3 regions of the Marinobacter sp. 1_MG-2023 genome follow, and region 2 is predicted to be linked to each of the others. Evidence: predicted binding sites of a transcription regulator. Region 2 holds the regulator's gene; each other region holds the start of a gene.
What was found. Region 2 encodes LexA, which represses DNA repair genes until DNA is damaged. Its sites were predicted from a motif close to CTGTNTNNNNANACAG; they were not measured.
Positions count from the first base shown of each region.

Region 1: a site for LexA is predicted at 4,457-4,472, ahead of recN (DNA repair protein RecN). Genes of this name have one in related genera too.
Region 3: a site for LexA is predicted at 1,182-1,197, ahead of imuA (translesion DNA synthesis-associated protein ImuA). Genes of this name have one in related genera too.

Region 1 covers NZ_JAUOST010000001.1:482,377-489,401, reverse strand. Annotated here, with positions in the region: gene dapB (4-hydroxy-tetrahydrodipicolinate reductase) at 1-406, opposite strand, end outside; gene dnaJ (molecular chaperone DnaJ) at 430-1,557, opposite strand; gene dnaK (molecular chaperone DnaK) at 1,636-3,561, opposite strand; gene grpE (nucleotide exchange factor GrpE) at 3,665-4,255, opposite strand; gene recN (DNA repair protein RecN) at 4,500-6,179, shown strand; gene fur (ferric iron uptake transcriptional regulator) at 6,281-6,691, opposite strand; gene Q4606_RS02200 (outer membrane protein assembly factor BamE) at 6,814-7,025, shown strand, end outside.
Region 2 covers NZ_JAUOST010000002.1:357,831-364,855, forward strand. Annotated here, with positions in the region: gene Q4606_RS07800 (DUF1329 domain-containing protein) at 1-656, opposite strand, end outside; gene Q4606_RS07805 (DUF6586 family protein) at 899-1,405, shown strand; gene Q4606_RS07810 (hypothetical protein) at 1,470-1,730, shown strand; gene Q4606_RS07815 (cell division inhibitor SulA) at 1,740-2,231, opposite strand; gene lexA (transcriptional repressor LexA) at 2,276-2,884, opposite strand; gene Q4606_RS07825 (amidoligase family protein) at 3,113-4,114, shown strand; gene Q4606_RS07830 (gamma-glutamyl-gamma-aminobutyrate hydrolase family protein) at 4,107-4,829, shown strand; gene Q4606_RS07835 (SIMPL domain-containing protein) at 4,869-5,555, shown strand; gene Q4606_RS07840 (translocation/assembly module TamB domain-containing protein) at 5,558-7,025, opposite strand, start outside.
Region 3 covers NZ_JAUOST010000010.1:19,584-26,608, reverse strand. Annotated here, with positions in the region: gene Q4606_RS17425 (WD40 repeat domain-containing protein) at 1-703, opposite strand, end outside; gene Q4606_RS17420 (4a-hydroxytetrahydrobiopterin dehydratase) at 730-1,068, opposite strand; gene imuA (translesion DNA synthesis-associated protein ImuA) at 1,215-1,904, shown strand; gene Q4606_RS17410 (DNA polymerase Y family protein) at 1,911-3,329, shown strand; gene Q4606_RS17405 (error-prone DNA polymerase) at 3,329-6,451, shown strand; gene Q4606_RS17400 (hypothetical protein) at 6,475-6,612, shown strand; gene Q4606_RS17395 (sodium ion-translocating decarboxylase subunit beta) at 6,751-7,025, opposite strand, start outside.

The sequences.
Region 1 (7,025 bases), on a different contig from region 2:
GCAGAAGGTTGAGGACCACGTTCACCCCAACGCTCATATTGGGAGCAAAAACCACTGGTGCAGACTCTGCCGCGAGCGCTAATTGCTCTTTTTCAGCATCGGACAGGCCAGTGGTACCAACAACGAGCATTTTGCCGTTGGTTTTGCAGAACTCGGCATTTTCCAGAGTCAGGTCGGGGAAAGTGAAATCAATGAGCACATCGAAGTCGTCTTTTACATCTGCCAGAGTACCCGCCATTTTGACACCGGTTTTCCCGATACTGCTCATTTCGCCGGCGTCGGCACCAATCAGGGTGCTACCCGGTTCAACGACAGCAGCGCCGAGCTCAAGCCCTTCTGTACCGTCAACCGCTTCAATCAGCACCTTGCCCATGCGCCCAGCGGCGCCGATGATTGCTACCCTCATGACCTTTCCCTATATCAAACTGATCAGAATTTCATTTCGTCGAAGAAGCTCTTAACACCCTCAAACCACGACGTTTTCTTCGGTGCGTGATTGGTAGTGCTGCTGCCGTCAAGGGCTTCCTGGAACTCATTGAGCAACTCCTTCTGGCGCTTGGTCAGGTTAACAGGCGTTTCCACCGTTACACGACACAGCAAGTCACCCGAAGGGCCTCCACGAACCGGGCTAACACCCTTGTTCCGCAACCGGAAAAGCTTTCCGGTCTGGGTTTCGGCTGGAATACGAAGCTTCACCCGACCATCCAGTGTCGGCACTTCAAGCTCACCACCCAGGGCAGCATCAACAATACTGATCGGCACTTCGCAATACAGATTACGACCATCACGGGTGAAGATCGAATGTTCCCGAACCGACATCTGCACATACAGATCTCCGGGAGGCCCTCCGTCAACACCCATTTCGCCTTCGCCCGAAAGCCGGATACGATCACCGGTATCAACGCCCGGGGGCACTTTTACCGAGAGGGTCTTTTCTTCCTGCACTCTGCCCTGGCCGTGGCAGGCCTTACAGGGGTTCTTGATAATCTGGCCAGATCCCCGACAGGTGGGGCAGGCCTGCTGCACCGTAAAGAAGCCCTGCTGCATACGCACCTGCCCCATACCCTTACAGGTACCGCAGGTTTCAGGGCGCGAACCTTTTTCCGCCCCACTGCCGTCACACACTTCACACTCCCTGTGTCCAGGGATGGTGATTTTAACTGTCTTGCCTTTCACCGCCTCTTCGAGGTCCAGCTCCAGGGTGTACCGCAGGTCCGAACCGCGGGTGCTACGCCCACGGCCACCGCCACCTCCGAAAATATCACCAAACACGTCACCAAAGATGTCGGAGAAGTTACCACCGCCACCTCCGAAGCCACCACCGGCCTGACCATCTACGCCAGCATGACCAAATTGGTCGTAGGCAGCCCGCTTGGACTGGTCCGCCAGTATTTCGTAGGCTTCGCTGGCATCTTTAAACTTGTTCTCAGCGTCTTTGTCTTCCGGGTTACGGTCAGGATGGTACTTCATTGCGAGCTTTCGATACGCCCGCTTTATTTCTTTCTCATCCGCGTCCCGGGAAATTCCGAGAATGTCGTAATAATCGCGCTTGGCCATGCTTCTAAAACCCTGTTATTTAAACGCGGAAAACGCGGAGAAACTCCGCGTTTTCCAACTACCTGATGTACGTCAGAATTACTTCTTGTCGTCGTCTTTAACTTCTTCAAACTCGGCATCTACTGCGTCATCAGAAGCCTGGGACTGCGCATCTTCCTGGCCGCCTGCCTGCTGCGCCTGACCATCCTGATCTGCATACATCTTTTGAGCCAGCTCACCTGAAACTTCAGTCAGCTTCTGGGTTTTAGCTTCGATGTCGTCTTTGTCAGAACCGGCAAGTGCTTCTTCCAGTTCCTTGATAGACGCTTCAATCGACTCTTTCTCGCTGTCGCTGACTTTGTCGCCGGCATCTTTCAGAGTCTTGCGAACCGCGTGAACCATGGCGTCGCCCTGGTTGCGAACCTGGACCAGCTCCTCGAACTTGCGATCCTCTTCAGCGTTCGCCTCAGCATCCTGGACCATCTTCTCGATTTCATCATCGTTCAAGCCGGAAGAGGCCTTGATGACAATAGACTGCTCTTTGCCAGTAGCCTTGTCTTTCGCAGACACGTTCAGAATACCGTTAGCATCAATATCGAAAGTTACTTCGATCTGCGGCACGCCACGCGGTGCGGGCGGGATGTCAGCCAGGTCAAAACGACCCAGTGATTTGTTCTGTGTCGCCTGCTTCCGCTCACCCTGAACAACGTGAATGGTTACGGCTGTCTGGCTATCATCCGCTGTTGAGAAGGTCTGCGATTTCTTGGTAGGAATCGTAGTGTTCTTGTCGATCAGCGGTGTCGCTACGCCACCCATGGTTTCAATACCCAGGGTCAGCGGAGTCACATCCAGCAGTAGCACGTCTTTCACATCACCAGAAAGTACGGCTGCCTGAATCGCAGCACCCATGGCAACGGCTTCGTCCGGGTTAACGTCCTTACGAGCTTCTTTGCCAAAGAAATCCTTAACCTTTTCCTGCACCAGCGGCATACGGGTCTGACCACCAACAAGTATAACCTCGTCGATATCGCCAGCCTTCATGCCTGCATCTTGCAGAGCGACCTTACACGGCTCCAGGCTACGCTGAACAAGCTCTTCAACCAGAGACTCAAGCTTGGCACGGGTCAGCTTCACGTTCATGTGCTTGGGACCGCTGGCGTCTGCAGTAACGTACGGCAGGTTCACATCGGTCTGCTGACTGCTGGAAAGCTCGATCTTCGCCTTCTCACCAGCTTCTTTCAGGCGCTGCATGGCCAGAGAGTCACCGCGCAAATCGATTCCACTGTCTTTCTTGAACTGGTCGGCCAGGAATTCGATAATTTTCATATCGAAATCTTCACCACCCAGGAAGGTGTCACCGTTGGTTGCCAACACTTCGAACTGGTGCTCGCCGTCGACATCTGCAATTTCGATAATGGAAAGGTCGAAAGTACCGCCACCCAGGTCATAAACCGCAACAGTACGATCACCGCTCTTCTTGTCCAGACCATAGGCCAGGGCTGCAGCAGTCGGCTCGTTGATGATGCGCTTCACTTCCAGACCGGCGATCTTGCCCGCATCTTTTGTAGCCTGGCGCTGACTGTCGTTAAAGTAGGCCGGCACAGTGATTACCGCTTCGGTCACTTTCTCACCCAGGTAATCTTCTGCAGTCTTCTTCATCTTCTTCAGGATTTCTGCAGATACCTGAGGCGGGGCCATTTTCTGACCTTTAACTTCTACCCACGCATCACCGTTATCCGCCTCGGCGATTTTGTAAGGCACCATTTTAATGTCTTTCTGAACAACGTCGTCTTTGAAGCGACGACCAATCAGACGCTTAATGGCATAAATAGTGTTGTGGGGGTTGGTAACAGCCTGGCGCTTGGCCGACTGACCCACGAGGGTTTCGTTGTCATCTGTGTAAGCGATGATGGAAGGGGTGGTGCGATCACCCTCTGCGTTTTCGATGACCCGTACTTTGTCGCCATCCATGATGGCTACGCATGAGTTGGTCGTTCCAAGGTCAATACCGATAATCTTGCTCATTGAATCACTCCAGTTCTTCTGAATGCTGTACTGAATAGTTGTCCGGAAACATCTACTCCGGCTGCTGCTGTTTAAAGGCTATATTGGCGCTTCGGCTGATTTTTCAAGCCTGCTCATCAATTTTTGGTGCATCCTGAGCCTTCGCCACCATAACCATTGCCGGCCGTACCACGCGCCCATTCAGCAGGTAGCCTTTTTGCACCACAGCCACCACGCTATTCGGTTCGGCGTCCGGTGCCGGCACCATGGACATAGCCTCATGTTGTTGAGGATCGAACGGTTCACCAACCGGATTCAACGGCTCGACGTTGAACTTTTTCAGGCTCGATTCGAGCAGGCTTAGCGTCATTTCGACACCCTGGCGAATAGACGCCACCAAATCACCGGCATTCTCCTTGCCTTCCGTGCTCTCAACGGCCTTCTCAAGGCTGTCGGCCACAGGCAACAGCTCTTTGACGAATTTTTCCAACGCAAACTTGTGCGCTTTCTCAACATCCATCTCGGCGCGACGACGCACGTTTTGCATCTCGGCCTGCATGCGCAGCATCTGCTCCTGCGAGTCCTGAACCTGCGCCTTCAACGCTTCCAGCTCGGACTCCTCACCTTGCTCGATATCCTGAGCTTCCTCGGCAGCCGCTTCCGCAGCCTCATTCAGTTCGTCCACCTGCTCATTGCGGTTTTCGTCGGTACTCATGACTACTCCTGCCAGATCTTCGGAGGTCGGTTTAAACGCGACCTATTGAACATAGGCTCCAGCCCCGCAGAGCCGGAAGAATGTATTGCGAAGGAATATGGGGCCCACCGCTGAGGTTTCAACCATCAAAGCCTGCATTCCCGAAGAAAATCTCATCCGTGTGTTTGCAAACATCAAAATCCCTGTATATATTCACAGTTACTGTATGTTCAAACAGTATCTTTTGAAGGCGGAGGTTTTCTGCATGCTTACACAGCTAACGGTTTCCAATTACGCGATTGCCGAAAGGGTAGAACTACAATTCGGTAAAGGCATGACAGCCCTCACCGGCGAAACCGGTGCAGGCAAATCTATTGTGCTGGATGCTCTGGGGCTTGCCATGGGCGGACGAGCTGATGCAGGAACTGTACGGCATGGCGCAAAACGCGCAGACATCACCGCGACATTTGACGTTTCAGGGATCTCCGAGGCCCTGCAATGGCTGGAAAGCCATGAACTGGATGACGAGAGCGACTGCATTTTACGCCGCGTAATCAGTAAAGATGGGCGCTCACGGGCCTATATTAACGGCCAGCCCTGCCCTCTCGGCCACCTGAAAGACCTGGGCGGGCTGCTGATGGACATTCACAGCCAGCACCAGCATCAATCGCTCCTGCGCAAAGAAACACACCGCAAGTTAGTCGACGAGTTTGCAGGCGCAGAAGACCTCGCCAGCCAGACCCGCGAAGCGTGGAAATCCTGGAACCAGATTCGCGGAAAGCTGGCCGAGCGTCAGCAGAATGCAGAAGAATCTGAAGCCAGACTGCAACTTCTACGCTACCAGGTTGAAGAGCTCGACCGCCTGGCACTTGAAAGCAGCGAGCAAAAGCAGCTGGAGCAAGAGCAGGAGCAACTGAGTCAGGCCGATGCAATTATGCACAGCAGCCATCAGGCAGCACTTCTGTGCACAGAAGATGAAACCAGCGCAGCAGGTCTCGTTCGCCAGGCATTACAGCAACTGGAACAACTTCCTGTTGCGATCCCCGCGCTGGCCGACACAATCCAGATGCTCAATGAGGCCCAGATCCAGATCAGCGAAGCGGGCGACAACCTCCGTCATTTCGTGGATGACTATGAAGCAGATCCCGCGCGCTTGGCAGACGTTGAAGAGAGGCTCAGCGCCATTTACCAGATGGCCCGCAAACACCGCATCAACCCGGAAGAACTACCAGAGTTTCACGAACGGTTAAGCGCGGAGTTAGCGGAGCTTGATGGCGGCGAAGGTAGCCTGGAAAAACTTGAGGCAGAGCTGGAAATCCAACGCAAAAGTTTCGACAAACTGGCTGGCGAGCTTTCCGAAGCCCGGGCCAAAGCAGCCCTGGAACTGGATCAGCGCATTGCCAGCGAACTGGTTCAGCTAAGCATGCCGGCGGTGCAGTTCATTACACAGCTTCACCGCAACAGCCAGGACGAACCAGCGCCACACGGCCTGGAAGAAGTAGAGTTCCTCGTTAGTGCTAACGCGGGACAACCGGCACGACCACTGGCCAAGGTTGCTTCCGGGGGAGAACTGTCACGAATCAGCCTGGCGATTCAGGTAGTGGTTGCACAAACATCGACAACTCCGACTCTGATATTTGACGAAGTCGACGTAGGTATAGGCGGAGGCACCGCAGAGGTCGTTGGTAAACTACTAAGGTCTCTTGGGGATAACGGCCAGGTGATCTGCGTAACGCACTTGCCGCAGGTTGCGGCCCAGTGCCACCAGCATTTGTTCGTCAGTAAATTCACTCGCCAGGAAGCGACTTTCTCGAAGATCGAATCCCTGGATGACAAGGGAAGAATCAGTGAGGTTGCAAGAATGCTGGGCGGCGTAGATATGACCGAGCATACCATTGCCCACGCCACAGAAATGTTTTCCAAAGGACAGGCGACTCATCACTGAAGTGATGGGAACCATTAATTCCCCCTCTCGACCCTGAGAGCTGTTGGGGCAGGCTTCACGGCCTGCCCCTTTTTTCTCTTCATCTGCTAAAAGCTGTGCACTTAAGATTTAATGGGCTTAACGTAAAGAATCAGGCTGTGCTCGACAATTTCGTAGCCATGCTCTTTCGCAATTTTCTGCTGACGCGCCTCAATCACCTCATCAACAAACTCGATCACTTGCCCTGTCTGGGTACAAACCATGTGATCGTGGTGATCTTCACCCGCCATTTCGAACACTGCGTGGCCGCCTTCAAAGTTATGACGCAATACCAGGCCAGCTGTCTCAAACTGGGTCAATACCCGGTACACAGTGGCTAGCCCCACATCATCACCCTGATCCAGGAGTCGCTTGTAGACGTCCTCAGCGCTGAGGTGATGGTCCTTGGCGCTTTCCAGAATGTTGAAGATTTTTACTCTTGGCAGAGTTACTTTGAGACCGACTTTTCGTAGTTCGGCGTTTTCAGATGCCATGTTACTATTCACTCTTTGGTGTGCCTCACGGCTTCCGGTATGATGAAGCCGCCATTTAACGGTTAACCCGTGCCACACCTGCCCTTGGCAGGCGATTTCAAGATAGAGGATTTCCTCCGGCGATGCAAAAGCTCACAGCTCTCATTCTTACACTTATTCTGTCCGGTTGTTCGTTCCCGGGTGTATACAAGATCAACGTCCAGCAAGGCAACATAGTTACCGATGAAGAGCTGACAAAACTCAACGAAGGAATGCCCCGCAGCCAGGTTCAGGCGCTACTCGGCAGCCCCCTGATGCTCAACCCGGTCGATCCTTCGCGCGAGTATTACGTGTA
Region 2 (7,025 bases):
TTATCGATATCGGCAAGTTCTGTATTCTTCTTGCTGTAAGCAAAGTAATAATCGTATTGATTTACTACCGGGTTAAAAGAACCGTCCACCTGAGGCGTGGCTGAGCCACTTCGGAACGAGACCTCTTCACCACGGTAACGCAGAATATGGTTCCATATAACTTCGAGCCCGTTTGCGGGGATCGGAAACGGACTGGTCATGATCGTGTTGCGAACACCATTTCCGTTATCCAGTACTTCAGCGCTCAGAGCGTTCTCGTAGAATTTGTCGTACACATGCTCCGGAAACGCCGCTGTGCGACGAGTCTGGTAAACCGGCATGAAAAAATCCGGGCCATACTGACGGAGCATCTGGAGAGAGCCTTCGGAGAGCTTATCCTTGTAGAGGTGCATATTGTTCGATGTTATTACGAACAACGTCTCATCTTGAGGAAACGGATCTGTCTCCACCTGACCCTTGCGCCAGCTTGCAGGTGCTTCTGACAGCCCACCTGTCCATTCGGGAATGCTGCCAGAGGCATTGGCCAAACGCTCGGCACCAACCGGCGTCAGATCCTGCTTGAGCCGTTCTGCTTCCGCTAACGATACTCCTGACAGCGCCTGCCCGGAAAACCCGAGCGAAAGCACTGCAACACATGCGACAACTTGGCCCCGCATTTCAAACCCTCCAGACAATCGAAAACCCAAAATTCAATGCTGCTTTTTCCCAAATTCAAACAGCCGTTTCAAGTGAATGTTTGTGTTTTATTGTCACCTGGGGGCTTGGAGCTAAGGGTTGAAGAAATCTGCGCGCTGGAATGCTACAATGGTGGGCTGTTTTATTCACGGGCAGTTCGGGCGGAGAAATTCCCGCAATCGAGAACGCACGAAAGCCCCCAAATGCACGGCAGACACGATCAATGGCATCTCAATGGTATTCGCTGGTTTCTCAAAAGCTGTTTCTTGCAAGAACGCTTCTGGAAATGCCGGAGAAGCTTGCCGATAGCGGAAATGCTAATCATGCTCCAGCGCAGAAACTGCAGCATGAGGCGGCTATTCAGGGCTCTATCGAGCTCCTGCTAAGGGCAAGACGGCTATTATTGATAATGATTACCAGGTTCTACCAGAAGCGTTCGGAGGAGCCTTCGACATTGGGGGAGTTGGCAAATCTGATCGGCGAACAAGCCACCGAAATCAGAAGATTAAGAGCTCTTGAGCAGGAGGCGGATAGTTGGTGGAACTATCTTGACCAGCTGGAAGCCACTCAAAGCAGGCCGCCCGCAGCACGAAAAACGGTTAATGCAGAAAATATCATTGCCGTATCAGCTGACGCAGGACCCGACCGTTCCGCACAAACGCTCCTGAAGACTATGAATGCGATAAAACAGTTTGCCGACAACCTGGAAGAGCAACACGGCGAGTGGTAACTACCCTCGATCACTGCAGCAATCACCGCTACTTCCGGTTCTCAACATGATAAAGGTTAATGAAATGTCACCATCGTTTTTCGAAATTGTACAACTAAGCAACGGCGACTATGCCCTGCGACGCATCGACGATGACAGTGAGCCGCTGGTCAAAATTTCCTTTTCAGGTGAAGCTCGCGAAATGCTGGAAGATCGGGATATGTCTGTTGCCAAAGCCATGATTGCCGCGGGAATAGAAGCCGCTGGCAACATCACTCACGACATTGACTGGGAAGAAGACGAGCTGGACGCTTCAGACGCTCAGCCCGCATACACTCTGCACTGAAGGCAGGCTTTACCGCTGCCGGAGCACAACACCATGGCTGTTGCCCTCCGCCGCAGCCTTCTGCAGAGAGTCAAAGGCTGTCTTACCCAGTTTACGGGTCCACATCACTACCGCATGACAGGTACCTGCGCTCAGGGCTCTTTCCGCAAGCTGACGTGCCGGGTACTCTGCGGTAGAGCGCAGCACCAAAAGCTCTCCAGCAACAATCCCGTGCATTTTCTGCCACTTGCTCACGAGCGCCTGGGGAGGATCAATCCAGGCCAGCCAGCGCTTTTCCTGGTTAAGCTGAGTCAGCATCGGCAACAGTAATTGAAAATTCTCCACCTGCCCTTCTGGCATTATGATTTCCGTAACGTTGCCAGCAGGCGCGGATTCCCTGATATCCGGTTTATGCCGGGCCCGAATGACTGTGCGCTGCTTTCGGGCGGTATACTCCGGCACAGGGCAAGGTAAAATAGCTTGCTGCCACGCCATGTTCTGATTAAAGCTTAGCTGTTCCATAATTCACCCGTTTTTCAATGCGTCTGTGGTTTATACCAGCCCGATCAGTGCAGATCAGAGCGCCGGATAACACCTACACCCAGCCCTTCAATGAACAGCTCCTGCTCCGTAAGATCGACTTCAATCGGCGCAAACTCTTCATTTTCGGCAATCAGATAGACCTTCGAACCCTCTTTCCGGAAACGCTTTACAGTCACTTCCTCACCCACTCTGGCGACAACAACCTGCCCGTTATGCACATCCTGAGTGCTGTGAACTGCCAGAAGATCGCCGTCAAGAATCCCGATGTCCTTCATACTCATGCCCCGGACCCGCAGGAGATAATCGGCCGAAGGCGAGAAAAACTCCGGCTTCAGCGTACAATGATCTTCAATATGTTCCTGGGCCAGGATCGGACTGCCCGCCGCCACCTGACCGATCACAGGCAGCCCCAGATCTTCAGCGGCTTCTGGCAGACGTATGCCCCGGCTCGCACCCGGCACCATCTCAATAGCGCCCTTACGTGCCAGTGCCCGCAGGTGTTCCTCAGCGGCATTCGCCGAACGAAATCCAAGCTCTGCGGCTATTTCTGCGCGAGTGGGCGGGTAACCGGTTTCATCCACGGATCGGCGAATAATTTCCAGTACCTGAGTCTGTCTTGCTGTCAGCTTCATTGTTGCGCTGCTCCGCTTGCTGCATGCAGGGCTTATACATGCCGGGTCTGATATCTGCTGGCAGATACGGCCCGCCAGCATTCCTGTTTGTTTATACAGTGTTTTGACTATATACAGTGTTTTATCCAGTGTAAAGTCGCGCACCCTAATTTCTTTCAACCCCTTAACCGACGCTCTTAAGTGAGTGTGATATGGTAAAAAGATCGCAAATTCATCCCAGTGAGTCCTATGAACAACGCTACGTCCTGCAAAATGCCAGACATACTGAAAACAACCGATGGAAAAGAACGCCGTGTCGGTGTTGAAATCGAACTGTCCGGGCTTGGGTATGAGCAACTTGTCAGTATCGTTGCGGAACTTCTCGATGGAACCCCGACACTCGAATCCCGCTATGTGAGCAAGCTTCAGACATCGATGGGTGATTTCATCATTGAACTTGATTCCGAGCAGGTGAAAGAGTTCGATCTTACGGATGACAGAGTTCCAGAGGTACTGCGTGAACTTGGCGGGCAAGCCATGGAGGTTATCGACGCGGCAGCTGAGCGCATTGTTCCGCTAGAGATTGTGAGTCCTCCTTTACCGTTCTCCGAAATTCAACAGATCGAATATCTGGTCAAGGAGCTACGCGAAGCCGGCGCACTGGGTAGCCGGGAGGCTATCTATTTTGCATTCGGCTTACAGTTGAACCCGGAACTACCGGATCTTACACCAGCAACACTGATTCGCTATTTCCAGGCTTTTGCCGTGCTCTATGACTGGCTCAAAGCTCACCACCAACTGGATATCAGCAGAAAGTTCACGCCCTATATCGAACCCTGGAGCAGCCGCTATACAGACCTACTGGTGACGGAGGGCTATTCGCCGGACCAACACCAGATGATGGTTGACTACCTGGAATCCAATCCTACGCGCAACCGTGCTCTGGACCTTTTGCCTTTGTTTGCCCATCTGGACAAACCCCTTCTCGATCAGTACGTCAAAGATCCACGCATCAAGAGCAGGCCTACTCTGCACTACCGATTGCCGGACTGTGACATCGACAATCCGGAATGGAACTTCTCCAGTGTGTGGAATGACTGGGTGGTGGTCGAGCAGATCGCCAATAATGCAGACGATCTGGCGGAGCTGAGAGCCTTGTTCCGGGAAAGCCGAAAGATCAGCCTGCGCAATCTCACACATAGCTGGCAGGAAACTTCAGCAAAGTGGCTACAAAGCAAAGGCTATGTCTGAACAGGACCTTACAGAAAACAACTTGCCCGGCCTGACAATTGGCATCAGCGGTCCCGCCCGCAGGCGCGTCGCGCAACAGTTGATCAGTTTCGGCCTCAGATTGCAGGGTGTTCGCCCTTACTACATCCGCCCCGGCACCCGCGTAGACGTATCGATGTTAGACGGGCTGGTGCTCTCAGGTGGCACACACGTTCATCCGGGGCGTTACGGCCAGGAACCCCAAGTGAGCGCCCATTACGACAAGGCCCGGGATAAAACCGATTTTCAATTACTGGAACAAGCTGAGTCTGTCGGCATTCCGGTGCTGGGTATCTGCCGTGGCGCTCAGTTTATCAACATATTTCACGGTGGCTCGCTGTGCCAGAACGTAACGCCTCTCAGGGTAAATACCCGCCACAGGCCACTTTTACTGCCCATGCAGACTGTCCGGCTAGTAAAGTCCAGCCGGCTGGGAAAGCTCATGCGAGCCCCGGTAATCGGAGCCAACCGGATCCACAGTCAGGCCATAAAGCGCCTTGGCAAAAATCTGCAGGTAACAGCCGTAGACAATGATCTTTTCGTCCAAGCTATAGAAAGCACCCGTGGCCAATGGCTTATGGGGCTGCAGTGGCATCCCGAGTACCTGCTTTATCACAGTGGCCACCGGCGGATCTTCAGCGAGTTCGTGCAAGCAGCCCTCTCATTCAAACTGGCCCGACTGGAACCTGCATCCTGACGAGCCTGACGTTAAACCCGAATTCGGAGACCAAGTGTTATGGCGAGAAACAACAGGAAAACCCGTTCTCTTTGGGTCCTGCCACTGTTGGTGCCAGGTTTGGCCCTGGCTGGCGAGGTTACACTCACCGGAGAGGGAAGTGTCCGGTATGAGCCGGACAGTGCACGCCTGAAGTTTACCGCCAGCGCGGAGCATGAACAGCCGCAGCAAGCTACTGCTCAGGTAGCATCAATGATAGAACAATGGCACCAGGGGATCAGCGAGTACAGGGCGCAACTCCATGAGTACACGGATGCATCGGTCAACCTTTATAGCCGCACACTGCCTGCCGAAACCCGGGAGGCAGAGCCGGAAAAACGGGCAGTTGCCTCCCAGACCGTCAGCTTCACCGTCACTGACTTATCACTGCTGAACCCGGTCCTACAACAGGCACAAGCTCTGGGGCTTAATTACAACCTGGGCCCGCATCAGTTTTTCCACTCTGAAGAAGCTCGCATGGAACGCGAAGCGCTGGCACTGGCACTGGCCGACGCGAAATCCCGTTGCGATTTTGTTGCGCAGCAAATGAACCAGCGCTGCGGGGAGGTGGTATCTCTCAACATTAACGGTGGTCACCGCCCCATGCCAATGATGATGGCGGCCGAAACAAGGGGCGCGGACTCCATTTCGAGTGTTGGAGAACGGGAAATCAGCGCATCTGTAAGCGCAACCTTTGAACTGGACTGAGGCTAGAAGTCCCGGGTGTAGAAGATATCCAGAGAAGCTGCCAACCCACTGGCAGCTTCTAGATAGAAGTATTTGCCCAGATCATAACGCAACGCCACGGTACTTATGGGTTCAAAAATACCCACTCCGTAACGAATGCTCAGGTCGTCTGTCAGGTAACCACTGGCTACAACGGATGTCTGGTCGCCGCTACCCTCCGCCTCCAGCATGAGCTCGCGAATACCAAAACCTTCTCCAATCTGGCCGGTAACCTTGTTTACCTGGGTCAGTCCCAGAGAAATGGCTGCTCGCCCCATTTGACCATCATCAGCCTGTCCTCCCGGAGCCCGCCCAAGAATCACATAAGATAAGGCATCGGATTGCGGCATATCGGGGCTGGAGAACACCTCGGTCGTAGGTGACTGAATCGGGCCACTCAGTCGAATTCCGGCGACCACAGTGTCCACCTGCCTTACGGCTTCAATGTCCAGGTACGGCTGAGCCAGGTTACCGACAAACAGCAACCTGGCCTGCCGTATTTCAAGCTCCTGGCCATAGGCATCGTATTGACCGTCCACCAACTGAAGGGTACCCCGGGCGTCCATGTCGTTACCGATCCGCAGTGTACCCTCCAGATCGCCGGTCACACCAAACCCGGCAAAGGTCACCTGATCAGCACCTACAACAACCGTAACATCCATATTGATAGACCGAACAAAAGGCTCTCCCTGCTCCACTCCGACAATGACTTCATCTTCAGATACTGAGACAGCCTGCGCCGGCAGCGCTTCTATTAAAATGTCCCCCCGGGGCACTTCAATACGGCCTTCAACACGCAGCCCTCCATCACGGAATGCAATGGTCAGGTCGGGTGCCACTTCGAGATGGGCGTAGGGTTCAATACTAAAGGGTAGTCTTTCACCAGTAATGCGAACCTCACCGCCCGGGGTATCCTGCCAGTCAATATCGCCCCGGATAACGGCTTCGCTTCGAGCGTTGCTACTTACCCGCCCCCGAATATCCGCAGAATATCCGTCAAGCTCAACACTGATAACCACTTCATCCATGGGCAGAGGCAAGCGCGGATCTACCACGTGGCCGTTGGTTAAAGCCACCTCCCCGTGCACAGCAGGCCTCATCAGCGGGCCAGATATGGTCCCTTCACCGTTTACTTCCCCGGCAACTTCTTCAAGACCGGTAAACAAACCGGCTAGAGCAATATCGAGATCACTCAGTTTGAAGCTTCCTTCAACCTGGCGGTCTTCGCTCATAGGGTCCAGCCTCATATCCACAGCAAGCTTACCAAGCTCAGGCCCAGACAAGCGCACCGCGAGATCCGCCTGATCCGGCTTGAGGTCCAGCTCCGTTGTCAGAGTCTCGTAACTCAGGTTCTCCCACTCACCATCCAGCAGCAGCGCAAACCTGCCCTTACCCGCATCCAGCGTTATACGGCCATCGGGGCCATTTCCGTTTGAGGTGAAGTCAATTTTG
Region 3 (7,025 bases), on a different contig from region 2:
CGGCTAAAGCCAGAAAGCGTTTTCGATTCTCTAACGCGTGCTTGCGCTGGATCGTCACGGCAGTAACGGGTAGCCCCATCACAGGTTCAAGGTCCAGGATATCGTAGTCGTCGGTGCGGTAATTCTTGCCGTAGGGCTGTTCGCGGTAGTGACGAACTCGCTGAACGGGTTCGCGAAACTCTGGCACTTTTCGCATCGTTTCGGAGTATGCCTGAATGCTCGCACCGAGAAGCTGCAAACGGCGATCGCGTTCGTTGTCCGTCAGTGCGCCGTCCTCCACCGCTTGCTCAAGCTCCGGGCCGTAGACCTTGTTCACCATGGCCGCACGCAAACCCGGCTGGGCTGCAAGCATCAGCTGCACCCAGTCTTCCGGCAGATCGGCCCGTTGCAGCGCGGCTTCCTCAACCGGATACCCCAACTGCTCCCATACTTTCACAACAACAGGGCTTACAACTGAAAATGGCGCATCAACAAGAATGACTACAGCTTCTGAGGCTCTTTCCCGGCCTTCACCCATGATCAGAACCGGAGTGCGCAGTTTGCGCGGAGTATTTGGACTGAGCGCGCCCGAATCAGCCTCCAAACGCCAATCATCCTGAGAGCTGGAGGGAAATTCCATTTGAGCCTGAGCCGTACTGGTGAGCAATAGTGTTATCCATATCCACAACATTCGGGTTTTCATACCCGGCATTCTACCGCTCATCCAATATTCCTTTTAATGTCAATTATTCAGCGGTAAGCCAAATCCGTTCTTGCCGCCATAATGAAGTCGTTTTTGTGCAGTCCACCGATTGCATGGGTCCACCAGCTTACGGTCACCTTCCCATATTCCACAAGGATAGCCGGGTGATGGTCTTCGGCTTCAGCCAGCTCACCTACCTTGTTGGCAAAAGCCAGAGCCTGAGCAAAGTTCCTGAATTTAAATACCCTGCGCAATTGTTCTTCGCCATCCACATCAAGGATATCCCAGTCCTCGACATCTTTGTGCAGCACGCGTTTCTCTTCATCGGTTGCCCTTGGGGCGCCCGCACTACAAGCTTCACAGTGCTGTTCAGTCAGTCCACTCATGTATAACCTCCAAGCCTGATATTCCGGACTGTCCATACTTTCCCTGCTACAAGCGTGGGTTCCGTTACTCATTTTATCAACCCACTTCTTGAAATCAGCCCGCCTACAGAATACTGTATATTTAAACAGTATTCCGAGATTTCACCATGAGCGAACTTATTAACACGCTGATTCAGGATGCCCGTGTATGGCAGGGGCAACGGCACATCAAAAGCACTCAACCGGCAGAGCCAACCGGCTATCAGGCTCTGGACAACCAGCTTGGTGGCATAGGCTGGCCCAGGGGTGCGTTGAGTGAATGCCTGCTGGACGCCCCCGGTATTGGCGAGCTGACTCTGTTAATGCCGTTAATGCAGCGGCTGTCGCAGGCCGGTAAAACCGTGTTCTGGCTGAATCCTCCACATACGCCTTATGCTCCGGCGCTGGCTCGGGGGGATATCGACCTGAACCAGGTGATCATGGTCCATACCGAAGATAAAGGCGATTTTCTGTGGACGCTGGAAAACTGCCTGCGCTCTCCGGTTACCGGCCTTGTGATGGCCTGGCCGGGCAAGCTCGCGGCCCGCGAAATCCGGCGTTTACAGCTGGCAGCCGAAGCCGGCAGTAATGTTTGCGTGCTTTTTCGCGAACGTCGCTACGCTGAACAGAACTCCCCGGCTGCCTTGCGCCTTGAACTGGAGCCCGGCGAGCAACAGAGCCTTAACATAAATGTGCTGAAGCGCCGCGGCAGCTGGCCGGGCCAACACTGCTCGCTAGCTATAACTCACCGGGCGAACCTGCTCCACCATGAAGCGCCCCGTGTGGTTCAGGGTCCCTGGCCCACATTAGCCCGGTAATTTCCTATGCTCTGGCTGTACTTGCACTTCCCTCACCTGCTTCTGGATCACATTCGCCGCTCCAGTGAAAAAGCCTCTGCGCTGGTGATTGTGGAAGATTCCGGACAAAAAGTGATACAGGCCTGCCCAGCTGCCCGGGACCTGGGTGTGGGCGCCGGCATGCGCCTGAAAACAGCAGTCAGCCTGGTACCTGAGCTGGGCATAATAAGGGCAGATCAACAGCAGGAAGCCCGGATTCTCGAAGACCAGGCTCGCTGGCTATACCGTTATGCGGCTCATATTGTTCTGGTTCCACCAAACGGTTTGTTAGCTGAAATCGGCAGCCTGCAACGGTTGTACGGCGGCCTCCCGGCAGTATGGCAAACCCTGGAAGAGGTATTGCAGGAGCGCCGGCTTACGGCCTGGCCAGGTATTGGCCATACACCACTGGCAGCCCGCCTGATTGCACGGAGCGGCAAGGGAACATGCACGAGCGACAAAGGCCACACTCTGCAAGTCCTTGGCCAGATGCCTCTGCTGGCTGCAGAGTTTGACGAACGCACCTGCATCCGCTTGCAGCGGCTTGGGCTGAATACTCTGGCCGAGGTGTTCCGCTTACCACCGGCTGACATGGCGCGCCGGCTGTCCCCGGAAACCCTCGCATATATCCAGAAAATTCAGGGCTCCAGGCCTGACCCCCAGGCACCCTGGCAACCGCCCCATTACTTCCGGCAACAGGCAGATTTTGTACAAGACATTGAACAATCGCAGGGCTTACTGTTTCCGTTGCAACGTATTCTGTCCGAGCTGGAAAGAGACCTGTGCTGGCGCCAACAGGATACCGACTGCTTGCTGCTGGTTCTCGGGCACCGCCATGCAGAGCCAACGCGCCTGCGCATCCGCACCTCCGGCCCGGAACACCGGGCAGAAGCATTTCTCAGCCTGATCAGACTGCGATTTGAGCAACAACCCCTGCAAGCCCCGGTTATATCGCTACGCCTGACGGTTAAACGGTTTCTTGGGCGGGAAGCTCCGAGCGGGCAGGATCTTCTGGGCGAAAGCCAGGACCTGAACGAAGCCTGGCACACCTTGTTGAGCCGTCTGCAGGCACGGCTTGGTGAGAATGCTCTGAAGCAGCTTGCGCCCCAGGCAGATCACCGGCCCGAACGAGCATGGAGCGCGTCAGAGGTTCGGCGCACACAGCATGTTTTGACAACAGCCGCCAGCCACCTGCCTCAACGTCCCTTATGGCTTCTTCAGGGGCCGCAACCACTTACGGAAATTCCGCAGGTATGGTTTACCGGCCCGGAGCGAATCAGCGGTGGCTGGTGGGACGGTCAGAGGGTCCATCGGGATTATTACATTGCCCAACTGAATAACGGACAGCTTGCCTGGGTGTTCCGGGACGTGCGGGAAGGCTGGTTCGTACATGGATGGTTTGGCTGATGAGTGAGCCGTCTTACGCCGAGCTGTTCTGCTTCAGCAACTTCACCTTCCTGACCGGGGCATCTCATCCCCATGAGCTTGCGGAACGAGCCGCAGAGCTGGGATATACCGCACTGGCAATCACCGATGCCTGCTCGGTGGCCGGCATACCCCGTGCCTGGGCTGCGCTGAAAGAAAGCCCCGTAAAACTGATTACCGGCAGCCTGTTCGAGCTGGAGGACGCCCCGCCAGATGCCTGCACCCCCAGGTTTATTCTTCTGGCTCGTACCCGCAAAGGCTATGGCCAGCTTTGTCAGCTTATAACCACAGCTCGCCGCCGGGCAGAGAAAGGACAGTACCTGCTCTTCAGCCGGGATATGGAAACACATGCTCTGGATGACTGTCTGTGCCTGTGGTTGCCACCCGCGCCGGCTAACGCCAGCCCGGACCAGGCCCTGGCTTGCGGCGAATGGCTACTCCGACTGTTTGAGCATCGCCTCTGGATTGCCGCCGCCCGCACCCTTGAAGCCGGCGAAGACCAACAACTGGCCCGCGCCCGCTGGCTTTCCGAGCACTTGCGCTGTCCAGTTACCGCCACCGGCGAAGTTCACATGCACAGCCGGGAGCGCCAACCCTTGCAGGACGTACTCGCCGCCCTGCGCAATCACGCCAACCTGGAAAATGCCGGCCACTGTCTGTTTCAGAATGGTGAACGCTACCTGCGCCCACTACCGGTCCTGCAACGATTATTCCCCGAAAGCTGGCTGGAAGAATCTTTGCGTATAGCCCGGCAGTGCACCTTCGAACCCGGTAGCCTGCGCTACGAATACCCTCCGGACCTTGTACCGGAAGGAGAATCTCCCGCTGCTTATCTGAAACGTTTAACTCAAGAAGGCGAACGGCAGCGCTACCCGGAAGGTACTCCACTATCTGTTCAGTCCCTGATACGCAAAGAGCTGGGGCTGATTTCAGAAATGAAGTACGAACACTACTTTCTCACTATCCATGACATTGTTGCCTTTGCCCGCACCCGAAACATTCTGTGCCAGGGCCGTGGCTCTGCCGCTAACTCCGCCGTGTGCTATTGCCTGGGCATTACCGAAGTAAATCCAGCCCAGGTAGACCTGCTGTTTGAACGTTTTATCTCCAAAGACAGAAACGAGCCGCCGGATATCGACGTGGATTTTGAACACGAACGCCGGGAAGAAGTTATTCAGTACATCTACCAGCGCTACAGCCGGGAGCGGGCCGCGCTGGCAGCAACAGTGATCCGTTACCGTCCTCGCAGCGCCATTCGCGATGTAGGTAAAGCTCTCGGATTCGACCCGGCACTGGTGGAACAGTTACTGGAAGGCATCGACTGGCGTGATAAAGCCACCAACTGGCGCCAGCAGATTCTCGATAAACGCCTGACCCGAAACCCCAAAGTCGCCGATCAGTTCTTTACTTTGGTAAACACCCTGCTCGGTTTTCCCCGCCACTTGTCCCAACATGTAGGCGGCTTTGTGATCAGTTCCGGACCACTGGCCGAACTGGTGCCTGTCGAAAACGCTGCCATGTCTGACCGCACCGTTATCCAATGGGACAAAGACGACCTGGAAAGCCTGGGCCTGATGAAAGTGGACATACTCGCACTGGGCATGCTCACAGCCATCCGCAAAGCTCTGGAACTGATAAGCCAGCAAAAAGGCCGGCCCTTCCATATGCAGGACATACCCCAGGAAGACAGGGCCACCTACAAGATGCTGCAAAAAGGCGACAGCATCGGCGTATTCCAGGTGGAATCCCGCGCCCAGATCAACATGCTGCCCAGGCTGAAACCTGAAACTTACTACGACCTGGTGATCGAAGTGGCTATTGTTCGCCCCGGCCCGATCCAGGGTGACATGGTGCACCCGTACCTGCGAAGAAAACATGGCCTTGAACCCGTGGAATATCCCAACGATGCCATCCGTAGCGTGCTTGAACGCACTTTGGGTGTACCCATCTTTCAGGAACAAGTCATCAAACTGGCCATGGTTGCCGCCGGTTTCACTGCTGGCGAAGCCGACCAACTCCGCCGCGCCATGGCCGCCTGGAAATCCCACGGCGACATGACTCCGTTCCGGGAAAAACTCATCAACGGCATGCTCGAACGTGGTCACGATGCTGACTTTGCTGAACGCCTCTATCTGCAGATCTGCGGCTTCGGCGGATACGGCTTTCCGGAATCCCACGCCGCCAGCTTTGCCCTGCTCGTTTACGTCTCGGCCTGGATCAAAAGACACTACCCCGCCGCCTTCTACTGCGCCCTGCTCAACAGCCAGCCCATGGGGTTCTATTCCCCCTCACAATTGGTCCAGGACGCCAAACGCCATAACGTTGTTGCATTACCGCCAGACATCAACATCAGCCAGTGGGATCACACTCTGGAAGGCCCTGACCACCAACTGCGCCTGGGCCTGAAAATCATCCGGGGGTTCCCGACAAGCGCCGCTGAACGCCTGTACCAGCATCGCCCCCAAACCGGCTACCAATCCGCCACCGAGTTACGCCGCCTGGCAAACCTGAACCAGCGCGAAATGGAACTCCTGGCCGGTGCCAACGCCATGCCTGCATTCGCCGCCAACCGCCATCAGGCTTACTGGCAGCTATTGGGCCACGAAAAACCCGCAGAGCTTTTTTCAACAGCTGAAGACAACGAAAGCTACGAACCGGAAACTTGCGCCCAACTACCGGAACCCAGCGAAGGCCAGAACGTACTCGCCGACTACGCCAGCCAGGGTCTCACCCTCCAGCGCCACCCACTGGCCCTGCTCCGGGAACAAGGCCACTTACAGTTCTGTCTCAGCGCCGAACAACTAAAAACCACCAAGGCCGGCATACCCGTACAGGTAGCCGGCCTCGTAACCGGCCGACAGCGCCCCGGTTCTGCCTCCGGAGTTACCTTCGTAACCCTGGAAGACGAAACCGGCAACGTAAACATCGTCGTCTGGCTGGAAACCGCCAGAAGACAACGCAAGCCGTTGCTCACCGCACGGTTGTTACACGTGAAAGGCATACTGGAAAGAGAGGGAGAAATTGTCCATGTGATGGCGGGAAAACTCTCGGATCTGAGTCATCTAATACAGACCCTTCCTGTTAATTCCCGAGATTTTCATTAAAACAATCTTTAAGAAAGCCAACAATGAAGATCAAAGAGCGGGCGCGGGGCCGATTTTCAGGAATGTCGGAGGCCATGGATGGCCGGAGCCAAGCGCACAGGGGTGAGGCAAGCGTCTATGAAGCAAAGCTTCATGCGCAGCCGAACGACAGCAATCTGTGATTGCTGGCCGGACCCCGCAAGGGGTGCTCGTAGCGGTTCTTGAAAGAAGGTGACCCTCCGGCTCAAACACCAAAACCAGCAGACCTAAAAACAGAAAACCCCGCACAAGGCGGGGTTTTCACACTACAAGAGCGACAATCAGCTAAGCAGCTTGATCATCACACCCGCAGCAACAGCCGAGCCGATAACACCAGCAACGTTCGGCCCCATAGCGTGCATCAACAGGAAGTTATGCGGATTCGCCTCAAGACCAACCTTGTTGGAAACCCGCGCTGCCATCGGCACCGCAGATACGCCGGCAGAACCAATCAACGGGTTGATCGGATCCTTGCTGAACTTGTTCATCAGCTTGGCCATAAGAACACCACAGGCCGTACCAACACCAAAGGCCACAATACCCAGGCCCAGAATAC